DNA from 3 places in the Prochlorococcus sp. MIT 1323 genome. Region 1 is predicted to be linked to each of the others. Evidence: predicted binding sites of a transcription regulator. Region 1 holds the regulator's gene; each other region holds the start of a gene.

Region 1 (5,117 bases):
TTCGATCGGGGTGAACTGAAAGTGGAACCCTCTCTTGGGCGAGCACTTATTGAGGATGCTTTATTGCGCTTCCTGGTTAAGGCTGACTACCATCTTGAGCCTGGTGGGGATTACATGTTCACTGTTAGGGCCCGATTCTGAAGTTGGGTGGTTCGGGCCAAAGGAGTTGTTGCCCGAGGTGGTCTTCAAGCAACACCATTGCGGCTATGGCGTCCAGATGATGGGGAGGCAGGATCATTCCTCGGGGTAGCCAGCGGCGCCAGTTGCTTGGGGGCCATAGCTCCCAATAGCGATGGCGGGCGCGCAGTGTGCTTCCACGTTCTTCGACCACATGCAAGGGGGCAATTTGCAGCAGAAGGTGCTGCCAGTATTCACTGCTGGTGCCGTTGCCGATCAAGATGCCTTCTAAGGGCGCTTGGTTTTGCCAATGAATGATGAGGTCGAGCACAGCGGCTGCGGCCACCACTTTCCCCTCAAGCACAGTACTTGTTGCTGTGTCTGCAAGCACTAATCCACATTTATTGCGGCCAGGATCTACGGCCACAAGCTTTGTCATGGTTTGTCTTCGGGAATCTTTGTCCAAGGACCACCCACGGGCTGCAGGATAACTGCTACTGGATCGGCCGTATCGCTATTGCGGATTGCCACGGCTTCTAGCTCAATCCGCTCTTTAGAGCGGTTCAGTAATGCCTGGCCGAGCCGGTTCATTTCACTGCCATCGAACTGCAGTCCTGAACTGAGGGATCCGCGTCTTTTTACCTCTGCCAGAGTTGATGCAAGCAGGAGCCTAAGTCGGTTGCGTACGGTTTCGGTGCTCTTCTCATTTTGGTCAAGAGTCGTTCGTGCGAGGACTTCGCCTTGTCGGACGATGTTGATATTTTGGCGAGCATCCGGGAAGGCATACACCACGTTCTCCCCACGCAACACATTTGCGGCAGAGCGCACATAGACCACCCAGGTGCCTGGCTTTCGGATGATCTGTTCGATGCGGTTGATATCGGTGCGTGGCACGAGCAGGATCTGTCGATTGGCTTCTTCACCGGGACGTACGCGCCGAAAAGCCTCCAGGTTTGCTTCCTGAAGTAGGCGGTCGATGACGGCTTTCGCCTGGCTGGGGTTGTCGAGCCGCAGGGTGGCTGCGGCAAGTTGCTGCCCACTGCTCAGCACAACATCCCCTCGACGTAAGGCAATGAGGTTGGTCTCGAGCTGCCTCAGTTCTTTTTCAGCCGCGCTAATTCTGCTGCGAACATTGGCTAGTTCAACTTCCGTTCGGCGGATGTCGGCATCTTTTTTGGAAATGTCGCGACTGAGACGAGCTCGTTCCGCTTCGAGCTGTTGTCTTTGTTGTTGTAGTGGTGCGAGTTCGTTGCGAAGGGCGGCAGCTCGCTTTTTGGCTTCCTTTAGTTCATTCTGAACCTGATTGCTGTCCGACCTGGCCTGCTTGAGATCAAGCTCGGCATTGAACTGGGCCGACCGACTTGAATTGAGGGCATCGCGGCTTTGTTGGAGTTTGGCCTGAAGGTCATCCAGTTCAAAAAGTCCTACTCGCAGTTGTCGACTGACCAGCAGCATCAGTCCTAGGGACAGTGCGCTAATCAGGCTGCCAGTGAGAACGGTTATGAATACGGCTGTCCTTCGCGGTCTGAGATTGAAAAGGCTCAGCCTTGCTTTGCCTACTCGGCTGCCAAGTCGATCGCCGAGGGTGGAGAGCACACCACCGAGGACGAGTAGGGAGAGGATCAGCAGCCAGCCGGTCACGACAATGGGCGGGTGGGATCAGGAATAGTGTCAACCCGTTTCACCATCCTGGACTGGGACGGGGATCAGTTGAATTTTTTAGCAAGGGCAATCGGATCAAGAACGGTGATTTTCTTGCGATCGATTTGCACTAGACCTGAATTGCGCAGGTCTCCCAACAGGCGAGTAATGGTGACGCGAGTCGAGCCGATTGCTTCAGCGATGGACTGATGTGAGAGGCGTAGGTCAATGGTGATTCCTTGTGCCCCTGGAACCCCGAAATCCCGGCAGAGGACTAGTAGGAAACTCACAAGCCTTGATGACATGTCGCGGTGAGTGAGGGTCTCGATCATGGTCTCGGTTTGCAAGATCCGACTCGAGAGACCCTGCAGCAGAAGTAACCCCACGCTGGTGTCGTTTTCGATCGCCTGGCGAACTGAGGTCGCTGGCGCTGTGATCATTTCCACTCGGGTGAAGGCTACGGAGTGATAAAAACGGTCCGAGCGATGGCCTGTGATCAGAGAGAGCACGCCAAATAGGCTGTTTTCACGCAGTAATGCCACGGTGATCTCTTCACCAGATTCATAGACCCGAGATAGCCGAACGGCGCCGCGTCGAATGAGATAAACCTTTTCGGCAGGATCGCCAGGAAAGAAGATGGTTTTGGAACGCTCCACCATTTCGTTGCTGGCGCCATCCAGTTCACGGATGACTTCCAGCAGGGTTTTCTGGGTTGGAGCAGGCGAGTTGGCCATGCTTCCGGACCCTTGAACATAGGGTTGCTGGGCGTAACGGCTGAAGCCGCGGATGACGCCGGTCATGGCTGCGCAGCAAACGGCAGAAATATGAAGTTAGGTAGTGGACCTCCACCACCATGTAGCAATGGTGACGTTTTTTAGTCTTCTTGCATTAACGCCGAACGTTGGAAGGCTTGTAGATTTTGTAGGCCGGGTTCTGCCAGATTCAGCAAGTCGTTGAGTTGATTCCTGCTGAATGGAGCCCCTTCAGCGGTGCCCTGCAGCTCCAATAGGTGCCCATTGGAGCCCATTACTACGTTTAGATCCACATCAGCCCTGGAGTCTTCGCTGTAGTCGAGGTCGAGAAGGGGATAACTATCAACTAAACCAACGGATACTGCAGCAACTTGGTCGATGACGGGTTGATGCGTGAGCAGGCCTTGTTCCAGCAAGCGATCGCAGCCTCGTTTTAAGGCGATCCAAGCGCCGGTGATGGAGGCTGTACGTGTGCCTGCATCAGCCTGAATGACGTCACAATCAATTCGCAGGGTGGTTTCCCCAAGAGCGGCCATGTCGAGCACGGCGCGCAGGCTGCGGCCAATGAGGCGTTGAATTTCTTGAGTGCGGCCGGAAAGCTTGAGCAGTTCACGGTTCTGTCTTTGCGGTGTAGACCCAGGGAGAAGGCGGTACTCGGCGCTGAGCCAGCCTTTGCCTTGGCCTTTGCGCCAGCGGGGTACACCTTCTTCAACGCAAACACTGCAGAGCACTGCGGTGCGACCAGTGCGGATGATTAAGGAACTGAGGGCAAAGCCCATTGGATCCCATTTGATCTGAAGCGGCCGCATCACGTCAGCAAGGCGGCCGTCAGCACGTGGCTGGGGGGATGTGAGCATCGTGCTGTTGGTGGGTGAGATGACCTGAGCCTGGCAGAAACAGGTGCTTTTACACCATGGATAGTGTCAAGAGCCTTGTTAAGCAGCTCCCCACCGCTACATTTGATTTCTGCTGGTTTTGTCGGGGCGATTGAGATTTTTATGACTGCCAGCCTGAGCCCTAGCCATCGCTCCGTGGATCCGTGCATGACGGACCAACGCTCGCAGGAGAGTGATGGGAGTCGGTCTTTGGTAGCAGTTGCTGATAGGCGTCTGCTGCATCTGGTAGCTCCTGAAGGGCAGCTTCAGGTTTATACAGCGCCCTATCGAGGCAGTTTTTCTGTTGTCTTGAGTCAGGCGTTAAGAACGGCTGGGCTGGGAAGTCGTGTGATGGTGGCTCAGTTCCTCAAGGGAGGAGTAGACCAAGGCCCAAATGGGTGTGTGCGCCTATGTGGGCGACTTGAGTGGCTGCGCCCGGCGGTTCCTGGCTGTCTGTCTGAGCCTGCTTCAACGCTTGCCGTTGACTCCAGTGCGCCTGAGGCCGTGGAGGCCATTTGGCAGGAATGTCGGGATCGCATCTTGGCGAGTGATTTGGATCAAATGGTGTTGGATGAGGTTGGTCTGGCGATTGCTCTTGGTTATCTCGATGAAGCTGATGTGTTAACAACTCTGGAACATCGCCCCGGGTCGATGGATGTCATCTTGACTGGCTCAGTCATGCCATCGATCCTGATGGCAATGGCTGATCAGGTCACTGAGTTGCGTCGTGGTTTCTAATGCTTAAAAACGACCGTTGGATCACCGAACAGGCCGCAGCAGGGATGCTTGAACCCTTTCAAGCCGGATTGATTCGACATCTTGATCCTGAGCAGCATCAAAGGCCTGTACTTAGCTTTGGCTGTTCTTCCTTTGGTTATGACCTAAGGCTCTCTGCGAAGGAGTTTTTGATCTTTCGCCATGTACCAGGCACGGTGATGAATCCGAAGCGATTTAATCCTGCAAATCTCGAATCCACCCCTTTGCATCAGGATGAGGATGGCGAGTATTTCATCCTGCCGGCTCATTCTTATGGTCTAGGTGTGGCGTTGGAGAAGATGAAGGTGCCATCAAATATCACTGTAATTTGTTTAGGCAAGAGTACCTATGCCCGCCTTGGCATCATCGTTAATACGACTCCCGCCGAAGCCAGTTGGGAAGGGCATCTCACGCTTGAATTCAGCAATAGCTCTGGAGCTGATTGCCGTATCTATGCCAATGAAGGCATTTGTCAGCTTCTTTTCTTCGAGGGTGATCCCTGCGATACCACCTACAGCGATCGCCAGGGTAAATATCAACATCAGCCAGAACGCGTCACTCTCGCCAGGATTTGACCGAAAAAGATCTGTTGAGAGCAGACATGCATTCAACAGATCTTTTTGATTTTGTAGGCATTGATAGAGTGAAGATACTGATCTCCTCCCCCACTTATGTCAGACAAGCAGCCAAAGTCAGCACCTCCTGAGGTGGAGGTGAATACCTCAGGCGACTATCTTGGTGGATGGGGACAGTTTGGCAACTCTTTTGTCTTTTGGGTGAGTGCGGTCGTTCTCGCCGCTTGTGTAGGAGTTTTGGTGTTCAGTATTGGCCTGCTTCAAGGTTAAAGATGAGATTTTTTGCAATTTAATTCCATGAGACGGACTTCTTTGCTGTTCAGGTTTTCTGCGGGTTTTGAAATTCTTGGTGGGATTTTTGCTCTTCTTCTGCCTATTAAATTTTGTTCACTACTTTTTGG
Region 2 (5,117 bases), 600 kb from region 1:
ACGGTGCGGCTGATCGCACCCCGCTTGCGCAATGCTTCGGTTCTTAATCCGCTCAGAAGAGTTTGGTAGATGGCATAGACGGCCATCCCGCCAAGCGTTGACTCGGCCACGATTTCGCCACCATTGATGGCTCCTCCATTGAGGTTGATATCAATCGATGTAAGGCCTGCGATCGCCGCGATCTCTAGTCCTGCTCGTGGGATGCGGAAGGGATCTCGTTCGCGGGTCATGGCCGTAGCAATAAGGTAGTTATGCTCAGCATCAGTGTAGGTAACTGATGATGCACCCAATCATCATTGGGATTGATTCATCCTGCTCAATATTGTTGTGTAATTGCATTATCTTTATCATTAAATAAAATTCTCAGAAGTTGGCTGAGGTGAAGGCTGAGGGCGATCGTTCAAGACGATTGGCAATTGGGTGGCAATGTTTGCCCTGGGTTGAATAGATTCTCTTTTCAACTCTAGATCATTAGAAAGAAACATTGCGAATGGTGCTCATATTTACTAGCTAGTACTAGATCATTTAGCAAGCATGCAATCAAATTCTTGACAATCCCTATCCTGATCATGCAATGTACGGTTTCGGCTAAGAGATTATAGAACTTTAACAAGACTATTCATTTCGAATCAGGCTATCAATAAAAAAGAATAGCAAATCACAAGCAATGCATTAACATACTCCATGAAATTAGTCATTTTAGTATAATCAGCAATCGTATTAGCAATAAGATAAAACCGCAACTCTATAGACTTATTCAGTCTTCATTCAACCCGAAAGGTTACCCCCATAACCGCAGTGATGTCTTTTTTGATTGTGCTGGTGTCGTATGATCCATAACTACTCATTTGTGTAGAGTTAGGCACTGTTATCTGGAATGTGCCGGTATCGGCGTTGGTAATTGCGCCAATACTCGAGCCTGCTTCCTGGGCAATAGCCTTTGCACGTTCCCGTGCATCACGAGTAGCTTTTGCGAGCATGTCAACTCGCTTGGCTGCAAGCTTTGTAAAAGTGTAGGAGGGGCGATTAATTGAAAGAGGTACCCCTTCACCAATTAGGGCACTGATCTTTCCTGAAATCATGTGGATTTTTTTAACATCCCAACTTCCGATCAGAACAGCTTGAGTTGTTGTCCAAGTTGTTGATAGAAGTTCTCCCGTTTTTGGGTTGCGAACTTGATCTTTATTAGACCTAACAGTTCCTAATTCTATCTCATCAGGCTTGACCCCATTAGCTTTTAGAAAGACAATCGTTTTTTCTAACGACGGTTTTAGCAGCTGATAGGAAGTCTGCTGGTTGTAACCAGTTTGTTTAACATTTACAGACCAATCGACATAGTCGCTCGTAATCCGCTCCGTACTGGCTCCAGTGACAGTAATTGTGTCATTACTACTGCGAATTCCCTTCACTAAGATTGAAGATGCCGCGACGATGCCACACACGAAAACAGCCGTTGCAAAGACCAGTGGTGGAGTACGTCGCAGCAGCTGCCAAGTATTATCAGTACACTTGCTTAGCAAGCTTCGACTTTGCGGTGAGGTCATAACTGGCTGACTCTATTAAGGAATCCTAGTGATTTTCGTGCCAATGGCTAGTCAATTTTCTGTTAAATTAACCTTGTTAGACTTGCACGAGAATGTTGATAGTCACAATAATCTGATTCGCTTGTTGATATTTTTCTTTCTGTAATCCCATCCACTCCAACTCCCCTCTTCTTTCTTTTGAAATTTGATGCATGAAAAGCGACCGTTAGATGTTTCATTCCATTTTATGGGTTCACAGTTCAGTACTCATTCTTTATTGGTTTGTTCAATTTATTTATACGTTACTATGGTTATGACTCTTAATATTTAGACTTTTAGCAATCCCAAAACTTGAAAATAAATACGTAGCTCAGGGGAATATTGAATACTGATCAGGATGATCGATACATTCGGCACGTTCGCGTGGTGCCTTGATTACAGCTTCTTCTCCAAGCAGATGCGAAGTTAGCCATGGACGGCGTCCAATCCCCTGGGTCCGGAAACCAAGGGGATTTTTTATTGTGATTCTCAGTTTTTCTCGTCTCATTTAGGAGAGGTCCTCATTCGAACTGAGCTGAATGCCGGCCCGCTGAGGGAGGCCAGCAGAGCCTCCTGCCTTACTGACGATTTCAAGTATTTCTACTGTTGAATCTTGTCACTGATTCTTTGGTTGAAATATGCCCAGTTCTCATTCACTCTGATTAGCTCCCTTTTAAGGACCAGCACGCATACAATCAAGAAATCAATAGCGAAACTTGCTGTAAGTTCTGCAAGGATAGTTGCCCCCATTCATCCATACACGTAAAGATTTGTTGCGACCGCGGCCCGATAAAAGTCGTGAATGGTCCCTTCGGTAACGACAGCTTTAGAGAGAATTCAGACCGTATCAAGCTTTCCAGAACAGCTTCAAAGTTGTAATCCAAAGCGAAGAGGCGCGATCCAAGCAGGATTTTGTATCCGCATGAACAACCAACCCTCCTACACAGAATGCATAATTGATTTGTAGCGATAGCTACCAAAACGTTCACCCTGATCATTGCAGGGCGCAGTTCGAGCCAAGCCATGGAACGGGGACTTGGACGTCATTTCGGACTCTGAATCATGACCACGCTTCTTTATCGCGGCCAGCAGTATGCCCAGCACAAAGAAGTTGCACCTAAGCAACTCGTAGAACTGACATACCGCCGCACTGTCTACGCAAACAACAAGCTGAAAGCAGCCCAGACGCATCCTGTGCTCACCTATCGCGGGCAGGAGTACCAGAAGTAATTCATTTGGCAATCACTTCTGAAAAACCCTTTGAACTCGCCCCGCTAGTCGGGGCTTTTTTGTGGTCTGAGCTTGTCTAGCGCCTCTCAACTGTTTGCAGCTTTATTGCAAAGCTTTTTCGCGATCATCAAGTCATCTTGTTTCTACTTCTCAGTAAGGGACTTGTAGATGCCAAGATTGCTTGACTTGGTTTTCCACCAATTCACTGCGAGTGTCATCAGAACCTGCTATCTCCAGGGGGTGTTCCAACGAAGCCATGAGTCGTCAACTCGCCGCAGGTCTAACCGTCATATTCCTGCTAGCACTACTGGCCACTAACCCCTCATTGAGCGGTATCCCCATCTATGGAGACACGTCTCTGCTTGAGTTCTGGGTGAAGAACATCGCTTTGGCGATGCCCCCAGCATTCACCCTTGGCATGTGCACAGTTCTTCTCTACAAAGGCTTCCGCTACCCCAGAGGAACAGTTTTTACCATCCTTGGTCTGCTTCAACTTGTATTTGTGGGATGGCTTATTTGGCTAACGTTTCAAGCAGGAGTTGTCTGGGTGTCTTTACCAATCCTTCTTTTGGCTGCCTTTATGGGGCCAAAGTCAGCTAGAGCAACTTGGAAATGGCTCGGCGTTGATCGCTATTACAGAATCAAAGCGGAACCAGATGCCGATTGATTGAGCTTCTTTTTTATCTTATATGTTGGCAAGCCTCCCCAATTATCACTGGGACCATGCCCAGAGCTGGCCGCCCTCACATATCCCAGTAAGCGAGGTTGGTTTCTCCTCCTGCAAACCAGCTGATTCGAGATAAAGCTATGAGTATTACTTACGAGAGCGCAAAGCTATTGAGCGCGTTTTGATTTGAATTGAGCAAGGTATGCAGGCCTCCAGACCGACAGCTGGGGGCTCTTTTTTGACTAACCACTACAGCTGGTAGCTAACAGACCGCTTGGTGGGCTATGAATGGTAATGACTAAGGTCTTGTCAAAATGCTGTTTGGCTTTACTAAAAAGCAGCTCTTGGGCTGGTGGCTTTTAACAACTGGAGCCAAGGTCACCTTAGGAATTTGGCTATTTGGTCGAATGGGCTGGGACTTGCCCTGGTGAAAGACCATAGATAGGCCTACCAAGGCTTGTCAGATCTGTTGATTCAACAAGATAGTCCTGAGCTGTATGCACTTAGATGTGCGTGGCAACTTTCTGCATAGTTAATTAATTTCCAGAATCTTTTTTCATTCACATAGACTGAATAAACAAGAATGAAGTAATTAGTTTGTCGCTTAAACCAAAGTGCTGTTTCCGCTTTTCATCAAGCATTTCCCCTTAGTTACTTCTCAGTTTTGATAAGATCAACAAGGAAGATGCGATGCTGAATTTCCTTTCTTGTTTTAGGCAAATACTTCCACTTGACATAATAATAAGGGGTGGTTTAGGCATCATACCTTAGCTATTTACCTCAACAATGTCATAGTATTCTCTTTCATCCTCATCGCAACAGCTGAGATCAGCATAATATCTTTCCAAGACAGTATGTGCCTCGTCATAGCTGGAAAAATACCTACCAGCGATCTCATCTGATTGGCCGTCACTTCGTATTATTTGAAAAGTGTTGGCCAGCTTGTTGTTGTTACCCATCTCGGCCACAAGTGCTCGACATTCAGCATCAACTCCCTTTTTTGTGGCCCACTCTGCAATTGCGCTTTTTTTCTCGTGAAGTTGCAACAATTGCATTGCGATGCCACGTAGGGTGTCAAGATCCTGACACTCCTGGATTGTTCGACGCAATTTCTCGGTCTGAAACTGCATCACAGTGCTTGGCTCAATGGGCTTCTCGACTGACAATGCGGGACACCCTGCGCAAAGGAACCTCAGCCATTGTGGCACCTGCTTGTACGTGCATGCATAGAAACATTTGCATATAGGCAAGCTCGTAAAAAATCGGATTTGATTATTACCAACAAAGAATTTACGAGCAAATACACCTAATATTAGAAAATTATATTTTGCTTATGCAAATAAAAGCAATCAGCAAATATGGATTAGTAAGTCTTATTAAGGCAATCTCAGTTCTTCGCCTTGACTTCATTGTGCAATCTAACAAAGGGAAGACCTGCAGCATCTGAGTTGGTATTCAACTGCGCATTAACTTCTGTAAAAGCTGATGTAGCAACAGTTGTTACAAAGCCAATCGCAATAGTGAGTGTGATGATCTTTTCGATCTCTAATTCGAATTTATTTGTTGTCATGGGTTTAGCCAAATGATGATCATTCCTTCATTGATGCAATAATTATCTATGGCTTTTATAAGTTAGTTAGTGACTGTGCTCATGGCGA
Region 3 (5,117 bases), 440 kb from region 1:
GGATCGGCCACTGATTGAAGGACGAGGTTGGTTGAGTCTTGAGAACGACGAGGTTGAGGCTTTCGCTCTTCGTTATCCCTCTGATCGTTTGGCGTTGCTGTATTGCCGGGGCCGGTCTGCTCGTTGTGGCCATGCCACTGCGTTGCTTGAACAGGTAGAAGCTGAAGCCTTGCAGGAAGGAGAGCTAATCTTGGTGACGGAAGCCAGTTTGTGTAGTCACCCTTTGCTGTTGAAGTGGGGCTGGATTGAAATGTCTAAGGAAGTGATTCAGATCGGAGGTGTGAGTTTCGATCGTTATCGCATGGCGAAAAACCTACAGGCTCGCTTCAAATGATGGTTTCTCTCCAAGCAATGAGCTGCTCAAGCGTGGTTTGGGCTAAGCCTGATTGCAGACACTTTTCAGCATGAGCGATACCTTCATCGAGGTTGTCGGCCAGGCCAGCTAACCATAGGTAGGTACCAGCATTCCAGAGGAGGGGCTGACTTAATGGCCCGCGATTGTGCAGAGCTTCCATTGCCTGTTCGCTCCACTCCGTCAGGTTGCTCCACTCAACGTCTTGGCTAAAGCAGCCATGGTTACGGGGGTGGAGGATGAGTCGTTCTGGCTTGCCATTTTGAACTCGGGATGTGATGCAAGCTCGACTGATGGGAAGGTCTGTGCTTCCTTCGAGCCCTTTCACAGTCACGAGATTTGTTTCACCTGCTAGCGCAAGGGCTTTCCAGGCCCGCTCTTCGGTGGGGGGATGCACGAAGCCGCTGACGAGTAAATGCTTTCCTTGATGTGCTGTCCAAAGCAGCTCCAAACTGGCCACAGGCGGTCGCTTGCCGATGTCGTCGCGATAACTGATCAAGCTTTCGGCTAGCGGGAAGTGATCTGGCTGGTAAATCAGTGCCAGACCATGTTGTTGAAAGCCAGCTTCTAGGTTTGCTATTGATAGGCCTTGGAGTTGTAGCCCTAAGGCTTTGAATAACTCTTCTGTGGTGACGCCATATTTGATTGGCATACGCTGCCCCCCTTGCAAGACGACGGGTTGACCAGCGTTGAGTAGGACCAGTGCTGTGAGCGGATAAATCGGGGCTGTTCGCTTGCGGCCGTCGAATGGCATGCCAAAGCAAATGGGTCGTTTCTGGCCATTGGCTGATTTCAGTTTGGGTCCAAGCACTCTGTATGTATCCAGCATGCCGGCGAGTTCCTGGGGCTCGGGTCGACGAATGCGATGGGCGATGAGGAAGGCGCCAATTTGAGCAGGGCTGGCTTGGGCTGTAAGGATGAGATGCAAGGCATCAGCTGATTCTTCACGGCTCATGCCACGACTGGTTTGCTCTCCACTTCCCACCTTCCTGAGGTGGGCTTTGAAGCGTTCACGGCCGGATAATTCGGGGCATGTGGTCACGATTGATTGCCGGAACTCATTGGATCTTTCTGTAGTCATGTAGCTGCGTGGAGTAGCGATTAAGACATCCTTGTGACATGTCTGCTTGGCACAGGCCTAATTGACTCCGTTGGGCTTTAGGAATCACTTCAACGATAAAGCGAGGCTGTTTGCATTTCAGCGTAGTTATGTTTTTTAAGTGCAAGGTTCGAATCTGCAAAGTTTTTGCGCTGGGGTATTGATCAAAGTTGAGACTAGTTTTATGCTATATTTTTATTTGATTACAGGGCTTTTGATTGCAAGGGTTCGGCATGCATCTTGCATAGAAGATTAATCTAACAGTAAGAGCGCTTTTTGTGGCAGCGTAGTTCTGCTTTTCAGTAGTTGATTGGTGTCAATGAAATGAATCATCAGATGCGATTGCTTTTGTTTGGATTGCAGTTTTCATTTATTGCCATCATCCTCTTTTTGATTCAATAACCCATATTGGCGTATCCGTTGGCTATGGATTTATTGCCATGATCTGTATTGCTGAGCAAGTTGTTTTTTGGCTAGGTCTCGATGGAGATCAGTCGGCAGACTTTGGCTGAGCTTGAACAGGTTTGATTGACTACTGGATGTGCCGATGCAGCCCAGGGCTAGTAATGCTGCTCGTGTTGTAGCTTCGGAACCTTTTCTTGCCACTTCGGCAATGCGGTTGCTGATGTCGGCACCATCGCGTCGTTGCAGAATTCGAATGGTGCTTAACACCACCGGATCGCGTATGTCGTTGAGGAGGTCGTCAAGGAGGTTCAGCAGCTCGTCATCGCTGAGTTGGTATGCCTTGAAGTTCAACAACTCCAGACCAGCGATGCGCATTGCTTGGGAAGGTTCTCTGAAAATCCTTTTTATCAGCAAAGTTGGCACGATTGCTCCCCAGCAGGCCATTGCTTGTAGTACCTCGAGCTCCAGTTCTTCTTGATCACCAAGTTGTTGGATGAGCCAGTCTCGAGCCTCAGGTTGATGGCAGAGGCCAGCTGCATGGATGAGTTCGGACTGCTTACCATGTTGCTTAAGCAGGGTTTTTAATATTCCCCAGCCATCATCACCAAGTAAGCCCAGTCTTTCGGCTAAGGCTTTACGTAGATCAGCAGAAAGGCTGGGGCAGTAAACATTCCCCAGCCAGTCTGGTTCTAGAGGAGCCTTGCCTACTTTATTGAGACGTTCCCAGAGAACGGCTTCATCGAAGCTCATGAATGTTCTAGATCAGCGTGCGCCTAGTTCGGCGGCGAGTTCACGTTCCAGCTTCTCATCGTGAACCGTCGGCAGTACGTTGCTCATTTGGGTGCGATGGGTGCTGTAGAAGAGCATGCCGATAAACACCATCCCGCCAATGATGTTGCCGAGGGTGACTGGAATGAAGTTCCAAACGATTACCTGGCCAAAAGAAACGCCTGAACCAAGCATGGGTCCGGCGGTGTGCAGGAACATGTTCACCACGATGTGCTCCATTCCCATGGTTTGGAATGCTGTGATCGGTAGCCAGCAGGCGAGGATCTTTCCTGGAACGCTCTTGCTTACCAAGGCCATCGTGACCCCAAGACAAACCAGCCAGTTGGCAATCATGCCGCGTAGGAACGCGAGGAAGAAACCAGTGCTGCCTAGGTCTTGATATTTGGCCACGACATTGGCCTTATTGAGTGCCATGATCTTGGCGGCAACCACGGCCCAACCTTTGCCCCCATCGGCTGCCGCAAGTGGCTCAACTGTGCCTGCGCTGGTCAGGCTTGTGGCGAGTAATAGAGCCACCAATGCACAGCCGATGAAATTGCCAATCCAAACCCATATCCAGTTACGGAAGGTTGCTTGCCATGTGCTTTTCCCAGCCCAGGTTGCCATTGGCAATAAGGCGAAGTTGCCTGTGACTAGCTCCATGCCGAAGAGCACGATGCTGGCAAACCCAAAGGGGAAGAGAACGGAGCCTAGAAATGGCATTCCAGACTGGACTCCTACGGTGATGGCTAAGCAGGTGGCTAGGCCAAGAATCGCTCCTGAATAGAAACCACGTACCAGCAGATTTTTAATACTCACACTGGATTTTTTTCCGCCGGCAGTAATCATGCCGTCGACGAGTTCATTGGGCAGGACGTAGTCCATTTGGGATGTGTTCACATCCATGGCAGTTCTCGTTGGGGTGGGGTGTTGAAGGAAGGAATTGAGAGTTTCAGCCGCTGATTCGGTTCATCAGGCGTGAGAAGAGATCTCGGCCACCTTCTTTTTGATTGATTGCAGGCTTGTCATGACCGCTGTTGCTGAACCAGTTGACAAAGCGAGAGAAAAGATCACGTGCTTGGGAAGTCGATTGCATGGTGGGGCTTGATAGGTGATTGATCTAGGAACGGTGGTTTAGCGATCGCAGCTCAAGGGGATGGGCTGCTGTTTTCGCCTAAATTGCTGAACCAGTTCATGAAGTTGGAGAAAGGGTCGCTGTTTTGCTTCGGTTGGCTACGAGGTTGAGCACCGAAGCGTTCGATCAGTAATTCCCGCAGTACGTCTTTCAGTTCGCTGCCAGGAATGGCTTTGCGATGCAGTGTTCCGATTTGGGCGTCCGGCCCTTGTCTGCCTTCAAGGCTGAGGTCATAGGCCTCAACCATGCCTTGGCCCCCGTTTGGTGCACGGGCTTTGGTTCCTGTGAGGCCGATTGCGCCCATGTAGGCCTGGCCACAACTGTTGGGACAGCCAGTCCAATGGACTTTTATTTCCTCAGGGAGGATGAGTTCTGCATCCAGTTCATGGGCCATTGCCATTGCCTGATCTTTGGTGTTTGTAAGGGCGAAGCTGCAGTACGTATTTCCTGTGCAGGAGACAGTGCCGGCGGCAATGGAACCGGGCTCAAGTGGAAAACGCTGTAGCAGTGGATCAGCTTGAAATTTGTCGAGGTTGGTAGTTGATAGCCCCACCAAAATGATGTTCTGGTCTTCTGTAAGACGAATTTCACCACTGCCATAGTTAAGACTGGCGCTAGCAAGATCCTGAAGATCTTCTGCGCTTAATCGTCCAACGGGTACATGCATGCCGGCGTAGTGAAGCCCTGTTTGTTTCTGAGGGTGGATTCCGTAAAAAGAGCGTGGCTTGTCGTCAAATACAGAACCGGGATCAGGTGTTAGCGGTCCAAATGTTTCCGCCACCATGGTGCGAAACGCTTCGATGCCCACGCTGTCGAGGTACATGCGAAACCTGCCCTTAGGGCGATTGTTACGCTCACCGTTATCTCGCCATAACGTTAGAATAGTGCCGGTGAGTCGACAGATTTCATTGGGTTTAACCCAGGCATTTAAAGGCAGCGCATAGTCATTCATCTGCGAGGAGAGGATCCCTCCGAGCCAGACGCCGAAACCCATCACCCCATCGTGTTCCACTGGATGGAAGATGATGTCGTTATGGAGCAGGAAATTATCGCGGGCCCCTGCAACTGCCGTATTCCATTTGCGGGGAAGGTTGGAGAATTCATGGTTTCCTTTCCCTTGATTCGTGAGGAAATTTTGTAGTTCAGTTGTGTATGGGCGAGTATCAACAATTTCAAGAGGGTCAATCCCAGCCAGTGGATTTCCTGTGACATTGCGTGGGTTATCAAAACCTGATTGGATTGTGTTGAGACCTGCCTCTTCAAGACGTTTGAGGATTTCGGGAAGATCACTCAGTAAAACACCACGAAGCTGTAGGTTTTGTCGTGTTGTGATGTCGCAACTGCCGTCTTCTCCGTAG

What was found. The regulator NtcA, encoded in region 1, controls nitrogen genes in cyanobacteria. The targets are predictions, from matches to a motif close to GTANCNNNNGNTAC.
Region 2: SIB68_RS01880 (DUF4278 domain-containing protein) is a predicted target of NtcA. The motif match lies at 2,526-2,539, and genes of this name have one in related genera.
Region 3: SIB68_RS08820 (anthranilate phosphoribosyltransferase family protein) is a predicted target of NtcA. The motif match lies at 1,447-1,460, and genes of this name have one in related genera.

Annotation. Positions count from the first base shown of each region.
Region 1 is NZ_CP138973.1:2,257,600-2,262,716, forward strand. It holds gene SIB68_RS10990 (DUF3146 family protein) at 1-141, shown strand, start outside; gene SIB68_RS10995 (resolvase) at 125-556, opposite strand; gene SIB68_RS11000 (DUF3084 domain-containing protein) at 553-1,758, opposite strand; gene ntcA (global nitrogen regulator NtcA) at 1,824-2,558, opposite strand; gene rph (ribonuclease PH) at 2,633-3,367, opposite strand; gene SIB68_RS11015 (cob(I)yrinic acid a,c-diamide adenosyltransferase) at 3,509-4,123, shown strand; gene dcd (dCTP deaminase) at 4,123-4,716, shown strand; gene SIB68_RS11025 (hypothetical protein) at 4,813-4,986, shown strand; gene SIB68_RS11030 (hypothetical protein) at 5,014-5,117, shown strand, end outside.
Region 2 is NZ_CP138973.1:396,336-401,452, reverse strand. It holds gene SIB68_RS01890 (hypothetical protein) at 1-230, opposite strand, end outside; gene SIB68_RS01885 (SIMPL domain-containing protein) at 765-1,544, opposite strand; gene SIB68_RS01880 (DUF4278 domain-containing protein) at 2,625-2,792, shown strand; gene SIB68_RS01875 (hypothetical protein) at 2,974-3,459, shown strand; gene SIB68_RS01870 (hypothetical protein) at 4,227-4,589, opposite strand; gene SIB68_RS01865 (hypothetical protein) at 4,847-5,041, opposite strand.
Region 3 is NZ_CP138973.1:1,813,422-1,818,538, forward strand. It holds gene SIB68_RS08815 (GNAT family N-acetyltransferase) at 1-334, shown strand, start outside; gene SIB68_RS08820 (anthranilate phosphoribosyltransferase family protein) at 327-1,433, opposite strand; gene SIB68_RS08825 (hypothetical protein) at 1,884-2,606, opposite strand; gene SIB68_RS08830 (formate/nitrite transporter family protein) at 2,619-3,509, opposite strand; gene SIB68_RS08835 (hypothetical protein) at 3,577-3,720, opposite strand; gene SIB68_RS08840 (ferredoxin--nitrite reductase) at 3,773-5,117, opposite strand, start outside.